2 regions of the Streptomyces sp. NPDC001393 genome follow, and region 2 is predicted to be linked to the other one. Evidence: riboswitches for the same ligand, from Rfam matches in the RefSeq annotation. Region 2 holds a riboswitch; the other holds the start of a gene.
The links. A riboswitch is a leader RNA that binds a small molecule or an ion and turns the genes downstream of it on or off. The one in region 2 is predicted to bind glycine.
Positions count from the first base shown of each region.

Region 1: another riboswitch for glycine. It lies ahead of gcvT (glycine cleavage system aminomethyltransferase GcvT); the one in region 2 lies ahead of gcvP (aminomethyl-transferring glycine dehydrogenase).

Region 1 is NZ_JBSFIH010000026.1:80,545-84,955, forward strand. It holds gene ACWC2T_RS25995 (enhanced serine sensitivity protein SseB C-terminal domain-containing protein) at 1-79, opposite strand, end outside; gene ACWC2T_RS26000 (enhanced serine sensitivity protein SseB) at 244-1,035, opposite strand; gene ACWC2T_RS26005 (AAA family ATPase) at 1,078-1,746, opposite strand; glycine riboswitch at 1,926-2,023, shown strand; glycine riboswitch at 2,024-2,136, shown strand; gene gcvT (glycine cleavage system aminomethyltransferase GcvT) at 2,176-3,303, shown strand; gene gcvH (glycine cleavage system protein GcvH) at 3,412-3,789, shown strand; gene glyA (serine hydroxymethyltransferase) at 3,804-4,411, shown strand, end outside.
Region 2 is NZ_JBSFIH010000091.1:9,043-13,453, forward strand. It holds gene ACWC2T_RS43545 (DNA polymerase IV) at 1-1,445, shown strand, start outside; gene ACWC2T_RS43550 (PRC-barrel domain-containing protein) at 1,367-1,738, opposite strand; glycine riboswitch at 1,858-1,952, shown strand; gene gcvP (aminomethyl-transferring glycine dehydrogenase) at 2,121-4,411, shown strand, end outside.

The sequences.
Region 1 (4,411 bases), on a different contig from region 2:
CGTAGGCGTCGTAGCGGCCGGGGGTGACCTGGCGCAGCGTGTGTTCCACGCCGACGCTGCCGCTGTGGCTCGCGCTCACCTGTCGTGCCCTTCTCTTTTCTGTGCCCCGTGTTTGGGGACAGCTTAAGCGCCCACGGGGTTGCCGCCTTGGGTACGCGCGCCGAGTGCGGGGCGTGTGCGGCTGGTCGCGCCCCCGCGGCTCAGCCGCGTATCGGACACGGCCCCGCATCCCTTCGGGGCGCCTCAGTGGCCGTACTGATAGAAGGGACGGACGTTCGCCTTCAGCCATTCGGACACCGGGTCGTCCGTGACGTCCATGAGGACCAGGTTGACCGGCCACTTGACCTGGACCCTGCCGAGGGCTCTGCCCAGGGCCTGGAGGGGCAGGGTGCGCAGGTCGCCCTCCCACCGGGAGAGCTCCACGCCCACGAACATGACCGGGTCGTCCGTCTCGATGGCGGCCAGGCAGCGCCGGGCGGTGAGGACCACGCCGGTCTCGGCGAACTCCGCGGAGGCGGCGGAGAGGAAGTCGACCGGGTCGTCCTGCCAGTCGGGCTCGAAGAGGCGGACCCGGGCGCCGGTGTTCGGGCCGTCCAGCGGGGTGCGGCCGGCCCGGCACAGCTCGGCCACCGCCGCGGGCGGGAGCGGGATGCCGACCAGCGCGTCGGGGTTCACCGCGATGCCGACCTGCGGGGGCAGGCCGCGGGCGAACTCCACGGCGGGGGCGATGGTGTACGACATGTGGGAGCCCGTCGCCTGGCGCAGCTGCTCCTCGGAGCTGAACACCGGCACGTAGACCTGGCCCTCGATCTCCAGCGTGGGCAGGTCGAGCGGGCCGCTGTCCGGGCCGCCGCCGTTGGGCAGCGGGATCCAGAGCAGGCTCCGGCCCAGCACCTCGATGATCCGGCCGGCCGCGGCGGGTATGCCGAGGGAGGCCGAGAGCACCTCCTCCAGCTCGTTGCCGGGCCAGCCGCCGTGGGGCTGGGGGTGCGCCTGTGCCGGGAAGTCCGCGGGAATGTCCGCCGGGAAGTCCATCTGCCTACCGCCTGCTGGGAACCACTGCTGTGAGCATGAAGGCTAGCGGGTGGCGGTGACAGTGCCTCCCGTCGTGAAGGTGATCCGCTGCAGGGCGTCCGCCGCCGGCCGGTCCAGCAGCACGGCGGCGCCGCAGCCCGCGGGCAGCTCGCCGCGCTCGGCCGCGGCGAGCAGCCGGGCGGCCGTACGGCGGTGGCGGCGGAAGGCGTAGGCGGACACGCCCCGGCCGCGCTCGCGCTGGCCCGCTCGGGCGGCCTCGGGAGGGACGTCGAGCAGGAGCAGATGGAGGGTGCCGCCGCGGCGACGCGCCTCGCGGGCGAGCCAGGCGCGCACCCAGGGCTGGGTGCCGCAGTCGTGCACCACGACGCCCTCGCCGGTGCGCAGGGCGCGGCGCAGGCCGGCGTAGTGGGCGAGGCGGACCAGGGGGCGGTAGAGGGCGTAGGGGAGGAAGCCCGGCAGGCGGGCCGCGAAGCGGTCGCGGGTGTCCTGGGAGTCGATGCGGGGGCCGGTGACCGCGCGGTGCATCAGGGTGGACTTGCCGCTGCCGGGCAGGCCGGTGATCACGACCAGGTCGCGGGGGCCGAAGGCCAGGGCGCGGGGGCCGCGGCCGGCGCGCTCGCGCAGGTCGCGGACGACCTGGGGCGCGGCCTGGCGCTGCCTCGGCACCGCGATGGCGGTGGTGACGGTGGCGTACACCGGGGTCCTGTTCACCGTGATCGTCCTCCCCCTCGGGCTTGGCAATATTCATGCCCGCCGGATGTAAAGGGAAGGTAATGCGCGGTGCCCGGCGGTTTCGTACGCGTCCTGCCACAGCACGGTTACAGCTGCGGCCCCTGACGGGCGGGGGCGCGGCGTGCAATGATGTGGCCGCCAACTGCATACCGGCCGCTTGAATCCGCGCGGGAGAGTTCCCAGCAGCCTTCGCTGGGACGCCGAAGGAGCAAGTCCCTCCCTTGAATCTCTCAGGCCCCGTTACCGCGCGGGCGAGGCACATCTGAAAAGCGGGCCGCTGCGACAGTGGCTCCACCCAAGGTGCAAGCCGTGATCGCCCCCGTGGCGGTCCCGGCGAACCTCTCAGGTTCCGATGACAGATGGGGAGGAACGTTCCTCGCCTGTCATTCCTTGGGAGACGACCGACCGATGAGCAGTACCGAACCCACTGAGCTGCGCCACACCGCGCTCGATGCCCTGCATCGCTCGCTCGGTGCGACGATGACCGACTTCGCCGGCTGGGACATGCCGCTGCGCTACGGCTCCGAGCGCGACGAGCACCTCGCCGTGCGGACGAAAGCGGGTCTCTTCGACCTCTCCCACATGGGCGAGATCACCGTCACCGGTGCCGGGGCCGCCGCCTTCCTGAACTACGCGCTGGTCGGCAACATCGCCTCCGTCGGCGTGGGCCGCGCCCGCTACACCATGATCTGCCAGGCCGACGGCGGCATCCTGGACGACCTGATCGTCTACCGGCTCGCCGAGACCGAGTACATGGTGGTCGCCAACGCCTCCAACGCCCAGGTGGTGCTGGACGCCCTCACCGAGCGCGCCGCCGGCTTCGACGCCCAGGTGCGCGACGACCGGGACGCGTACGCGCTGATCGCCGTCCAGGGCCCCGAGTCCCCCGGCATCCTGAAGTCCCTCACCGACGCCGACCTGGACGGCCTGAAGTACTACGCCGGACTGCCCGGCACGGTCGCCGGCGTCCCGGCCCTGATCGCGCGCACCGGGTACACCGGCGAGGACGGCTTCGAGCTGTTCGTGAAGCCGGAGCACGCGGTCGAGCTGTGGCAGGCGCTGACCAAGGCCGGCGAGGGCGTCGGCCTGGTCCCGTGCGGCCTGTCCTGCCGGGACACCCTGCGCCTGGAGGCGGGCATGCCGCTGTACGGGCACGAGCTGACCACCTCCCTCACCCCCTTCGACGCCGGGCTCGGCCGGGTGGTGAAGTTCGAGAAGGAGGGCGACTTCGTCGGGCGGGAGGCGCTGAAGCAGGCCGCCGCCAGGGCTCAGGAGAACCCCCCGCGCGTCCTCGTCGGCCTGGTCGCCGAGGGCCGACGGGTGCCGCGCGCCGGGTACGCCGTCGTCGCCGGCGGCGAGGTGATCGGCGAGGTCACCTCCGGCGCCCCCTCCCCCACCCTGGGCAAGCCGATCGCCATGGCGTACGTCGACGCGGCGCACGCGGCGCCGGGCACCGAGGGCGTCGGCGTGGACATCCGAGGCAGCCACGAGCCGTACGAGGTCGTGGCGCTGCCGTTCTACAAGCGCCAGAAGTAGACACTGGGCGCGGTCACCGTGTGACCCCGCGCACGCTTCCGCCGCTCACCAGCGGTCTCAGCAGTCCCCCTTCATCAGCACTCCCGCGCGTACAGGAGAATTCAGGCCATGAGCAACCCCCAGCAGCTGCGCTACAGCAAGGAGCACGAGTGGCTGTCGCCCGCCGAGGACGGCGTGTCGACGGTCGGTATCACCGAGTTCGCGGCCAACGCGCTCGGCGATGTCGTCTACGCCCAGCTCCCCGAGGTCGGCTCCACGGTGACCGCGGGCGAGACCTGCGGCGAGCTGGAGTCGACCAAGTCGGTCTCCGACCTGTACTCGCCGGTCACCGGTGAGGTCACCGAGATCAACGAGGACGTCGTCAACGACCCGTCGCTGGTGAACTCCGAGCCCTTCGAGGGCGGCTGGCTGTTCAAGGTGCGCGTCGCGGAGGAGCCGGCCGACCTGCTCTCCGCCGACGAGTACACCGCCCAGAACGCCGGCTGAGGAGTCGTAGCCGTATGACCGTCCTGAACACCTCCCTGCACGAGCTGGACCCGGAGATCGCCGCGGCGGTCGACGCCGAGCTGAACCGGCAGCAGTCCACGCTCGAGATGATCGCCTCCGAGAACTTCGCGCCGCTCGCGGTGATGGAGGCGCAGGGCTCCGTCCTCACCAACAAGTACGCCGAGGGCTACCCGGGCCGCCGCTACTACGGCGGCTGCGAGCACGTCGACGTCGCCGAGCAGATCGCCATCGACCGGATCAAGGAGCTGTTCGGCGCCGAATACGCCAACGTCCAGCCCCACTCCGGCGCCTCCGCCAACCAGGCGGCGCTGTTCGCCCTCGCCCAGCCCGGGGACACCATCCTCGGCCTGGACCTCGCGCACGGCGGCCACCTGACCCACGGCATGCGCCTGAACTTCTCCGGCAAGCAGTTCAACGTGGTCGCCTACCACGTGGACGCCGCCACCGGCCTGGTCGACATGGCCGAGGTCGAGCGGCTGGCCAAGGAGCACCGCCCGAAGGTGATCATCGCGGGCTGGTCGGCGTACCCGCGCGAGCTGGACTTCGCCGCCTTCCGCCGGATCGCCGACGAGGTCGAGGCGTACCTGTGGGTCGACATGGC
Region 2 (4,411 bases):
CCTTCTACGCCTCGGTGGAGCAGGCAGCCAAGCCGAGCCTGCGCGGGAAGGCGGTCGTCGTGGGCGGGCTCGGACCGCGCGGGGTGGTGGCCACCGCGTCGTACGAGGCACGCGTTTTCGGGGTCCACTCGGCGATGCCCATGGCGCAGGCGCGCCGGCTGGCACCCAACGCCGCGTATCTGGTGCCGCGCTTCACCGTGTACCGGGCGATCAGCGAGCAGGTCATGGCCCTGTTGCGGGAGCTGTCGCCGCTGGTGGAGCCGCTCAGCCTGGACGAGGCGTTCGTGGATCTGGAGGCGGGCGGGACGGCCTGGGACGAGGAGTCGGCGCGGCTGGCCGGGATCAAGCTGCGTGCGGACATACGGGCGGTCACCGGGCTGACGGGCTCGGTGGGGCTCGCCGCCTCCAAGATGCTGGCCAAGATCGCCTCGGAGCAGGCCAAGCCGGACGGCCTGATGGTCATCGAGCCGGGGTCCGAGCGGGCGTTGCTGGCCCCGATGCCGGTGCGCACGCTGCCGGGGGTCGGTCCGGCCACCGGCGACCATCTGCGCAGGGCCGGGATCACCACGGTCGAGGAGCTGGCCGAAGCGGGCGAGGACGAGCTGGTCCGGCTGCTGGGCAAGGCGCACGGGCACGCGCTGTACGCCATGGCCCTGGCCCACGACGAGCGGCCCGTGGTCGCCGAGCGCGAGGCGAAGTCGGTGTCGGTCGAGGACACCTACGACGTGGACATCCATGACCGGCTGCGGATCGGGCTGGAGGTGCAGCGGCTCGCCGACCGGTGCGTGGGGCGGCTGCGCGGAGCCGGGCTGTCGGGGCGGACGATCGTGCTGAAGGTGCGGCGGTACGACTTCTCGACGCTGACCAGGTCGGAGACGTTGCGGGGGCCGACGGACGATCCGGCGGTGGTGCGGGAGGCGGCGGCGCGGCTGCTGGACTCCGTGGACACCACGGGTGGGGTACGGCTGCTGGGGGTGGGTGTCTCCGGGCTCGCCGACTACACGCAGGAGGATCTGTTCGCGCAGGCCATGCCCTCGCGGGCAGTGGAGGCGCCGGAGGAGGCCGAGGCCGAGGTCGTCGTGGAGCGGGCGGAGCCCGTCGAAAGGCACTGGCGGGCGGGACAGGACGTCAGGCACGCGGAGTACGGGCACGGGTGGGTGCAGGGGAGTGGGCTGGGGCGGGTGACGGTGCGTTTTGAGACGCCGCAGTCCGCTCCGGGGCGGGTGCGGACGTTCTCTGTCGAGGATCCTGCGCTGGAGGCCGCCGATCCGTTGCCCTTGGTTTCGGATCCTTCCCATCCGCCCGCCCGTCTCGGTCGGTCGAGGAGTGACCGGCAAGGGGCTGCGCCCCGGACCCCTGAGAACGATCAGGTTTCCTCCGAGCCCGCCAGCTTGCCGAATTCGCGGTCCGGGGCCGAAGGAGGTGAGGCCACGTCGAGGCCGTAGTGGTGGTAGAGCTGGAGCTCCTGCTCGGGGGAGAGGTGGCGGCCCACGCCGAAGTCCGGGGCGTCCTTGATCAGCGCGCGGTCGAAGGGGACACGGAGGGCGCCCTCGATCAGTTCGCTCGGCTCCAGGGGGACGAAGGCGTCGCGGGAGAACAGTCCGGTGCGTATGGCCGCCCACTCCGGCACGCCGGTCGCGTCGTCGAGGTACACCTCGTCGATGGTGCCGATCTTGGTGCCATTGCGGTCGAACGCCTTGCGGCCGATCAGGTTGCGCGGATCGATGTCGGTCTGCACGGTCCCTCTCCCTCCACTTGGTCGCAACTCATCCGTAAGCACTACAAAAGAGCACATTCAGGGAGGCGGCCACTCGAGGGCCCGGGCGTTGACCTCGCTGGTAGGCTGACAGCGGCTGCTGACCCCGTGCGGGAGAGTCCTCCGACCACCTCGGAGGCGCCGAAGGAGCAAATCCTCCCCGGAATCTCTCAGGCTCACGTACCGCACGGACGAGGTCACTCTGGAAAGCAGGGCGGGTGTCGACGGCTCCCGCTCTCACCGACGGTGAAAACCGGGACGTACCCGGTGAAGCTCTCAGGTTGAGATGACAGAGGGGGAGGCCGTCCGGGCACCCGCGCCGTGGTGCCCTTCGAAGGTCGCGTCAGACCAGGAGGCCTCCGCAATGACCGCCCATCGTATTCCGCTCTCGGAGCTCGAAGCGGGCATCCCGTTCGAGCAGCGCCACATCGGGCCCGACCAGGAGGCGCGGGCCAAGATGCTCGCGCAGGTCGGCTACGGTTCGCTGGACGAGCTGACCGCCGCGGCGGTCCCGGATGTGATCAAGAACGCCGACGCCCTCGACCTTCCGGGCGCCCGCACCGAAGCGGAGGTGCTCGCCGAGCTGCGCTCGCTCGCCGACCGCAACCAGGTCCTCGACTCCATGATCGGCCTCGGCTACTACGGCACCTTCACGCCGCCGGTCATCCTGCGCAACGTCATGGAGAACCCGGCCTGGTACACGGCCTACACGCCGTACCAGCCGGAGATCTCCCAGGGGCGCCTCGAGGCCCTGCTGAACTTCCAGACGATGGTCGCCGACCTCACCGGCCTGCCCACCTCCGGTGCCTCCCTGCTGGACGAGGGCACCGCCGCCGCCGAGGCCATGGCGCTGTCCCGGCGCATGGGCAAGAACAAGAAGGGCCTGTTCCTGGTCGACGCGGACGCGCTGCCGCAGACCATCGCCGTCATCGAGACCCGGGCCGAGCCGACCGGTGTCGAGGTGGTCGTCGCCGACCTCAGCGACGGCATCCCGGCCGACATCGCCGCGCGTGACATCAACGGCGTGCTGATCCAGTACCCCGGCGCTTCCGGTGCCGTACGCGACATCAAGCCGGTCATCGACCAGGCGCACGAGCTCGGCGCCCTCGTCACCGTCGCCGCCGACCTGCTCGCGCTGACCCTGCTGGTCTCGCCGGGCGAGCTCGGCGCCGACATCGCCGTCGGCACCACCCAGCGCTTCGGCGTGCCGATGGGCTTCGGCGGTCCGCACGCCGGCTACATGGCGGTGCACGAGAAGTTCGCGCGCAGCCTGCCCGGCCGTCTCGTGGGCGTCTCCGTCGACGCCGACGGCAACAAGGCCTACCGGCTCGCGCTGCAGACCCGTGAGCAGCACATCCGCCGGGAGAAGGCGACCAGCAACATCTGTACCGCGCAGGTGCTGCTCGCCGTGATGGCCGGCATGTACGCCGTCTACCACGGGCCCGAGGGCCTGAAGACCATCGCCCGCCGCACGCACCGGTACGCCACCCTCCTCGCCGAGGGCCTGAAGGCCGGCGGGGTCGAGGTCGTGCACGGCGCCTTCTTCGACACCCTCACCGCGCGCGTGCCCGGCACGGCCGCCGAGATCGTCGCCGCCGCGCGGGAGAACGGCGTCAACCTCCACCTGACCGACGCCGACCACGTCTCGATCGCCTGCGACGAGACCACCCAGCGGGCCCAGCTGGAGGCCGTCTGGTCCGCCTTCGGCGTCAAGGGCGACATAGCGGCCCTCGACGCGACCGCCGAGGACACTCTGCCCGAGGCGCTGCTGCGCACCGACGCCTACCTCACCCACCCGGTCTTCCACCAGCACCGCTCCGAGACCGCGATGCTGCGCTACCTGCGCAGGCTGGCCGACCGCGACTACGCGCTCGACCGCGGCATGATCCCGCTGGGCTCCTGCACCATGAAGCTCAACGCGACCACCGAGATGGAGCCGGTCACCTGGCCCGAGTTCGGCCGGCTGCACCCCTTCGCGCCCGCAGAGCAGGCCGAGGGCTACCTCACGCTCATCCGTGAGCTGGAGGAACGTCTCGCCGAGGTCACCGGATACGACAAGGTCTCCCTGCAGCCGAACGCCGGTTCACAGGGCGAGCTGGCCGGTCTGCTCGCCGTACGCGGCTACCACCGCGCGCGCGGCGACGAGCAGCGCATTGTGTGCCTCATCCCGTCCTCCGCGCACGGCACCAACGCCGCCAGCGCCGTGATGGCCGGCATGAAGGTCGTCGTCGTCAAGACCGCCGAGGACGGCGAGATCGACGTCGAGGACCTGCGGGCGAAGATCGAGCAGCACCGCGACGAGCTCGCGGTGCTGATGATCACCTACCCGTCGACGCACGGCGTGTTCGAGGAGCACGTCGCCGACATCTGCGCCCAGGTGCACGAGGCCGGCGGTCAGGTGTACGTCGACGGCGCCAACCTCAACGCGCTGGTCGGCCTCGCCAAGCCCGGCCACTTCGGCGGTGACGTCTCCCACCTGAACCTGCACAAGACCTTCTGCATCCCGCACGGCGGCGGTGGCCCTGGCGTCGGCCCGGTCGCGGTCCGCTCGCACCTGGCGCCGTACCTGCCGAACCACCCCCTGCAGCCGGCCGCGGGCCCGGAGACGGGCGTCGGCCCGATCTCGGCCGCTCCCTGGGGCTCCGCGGGCATCCT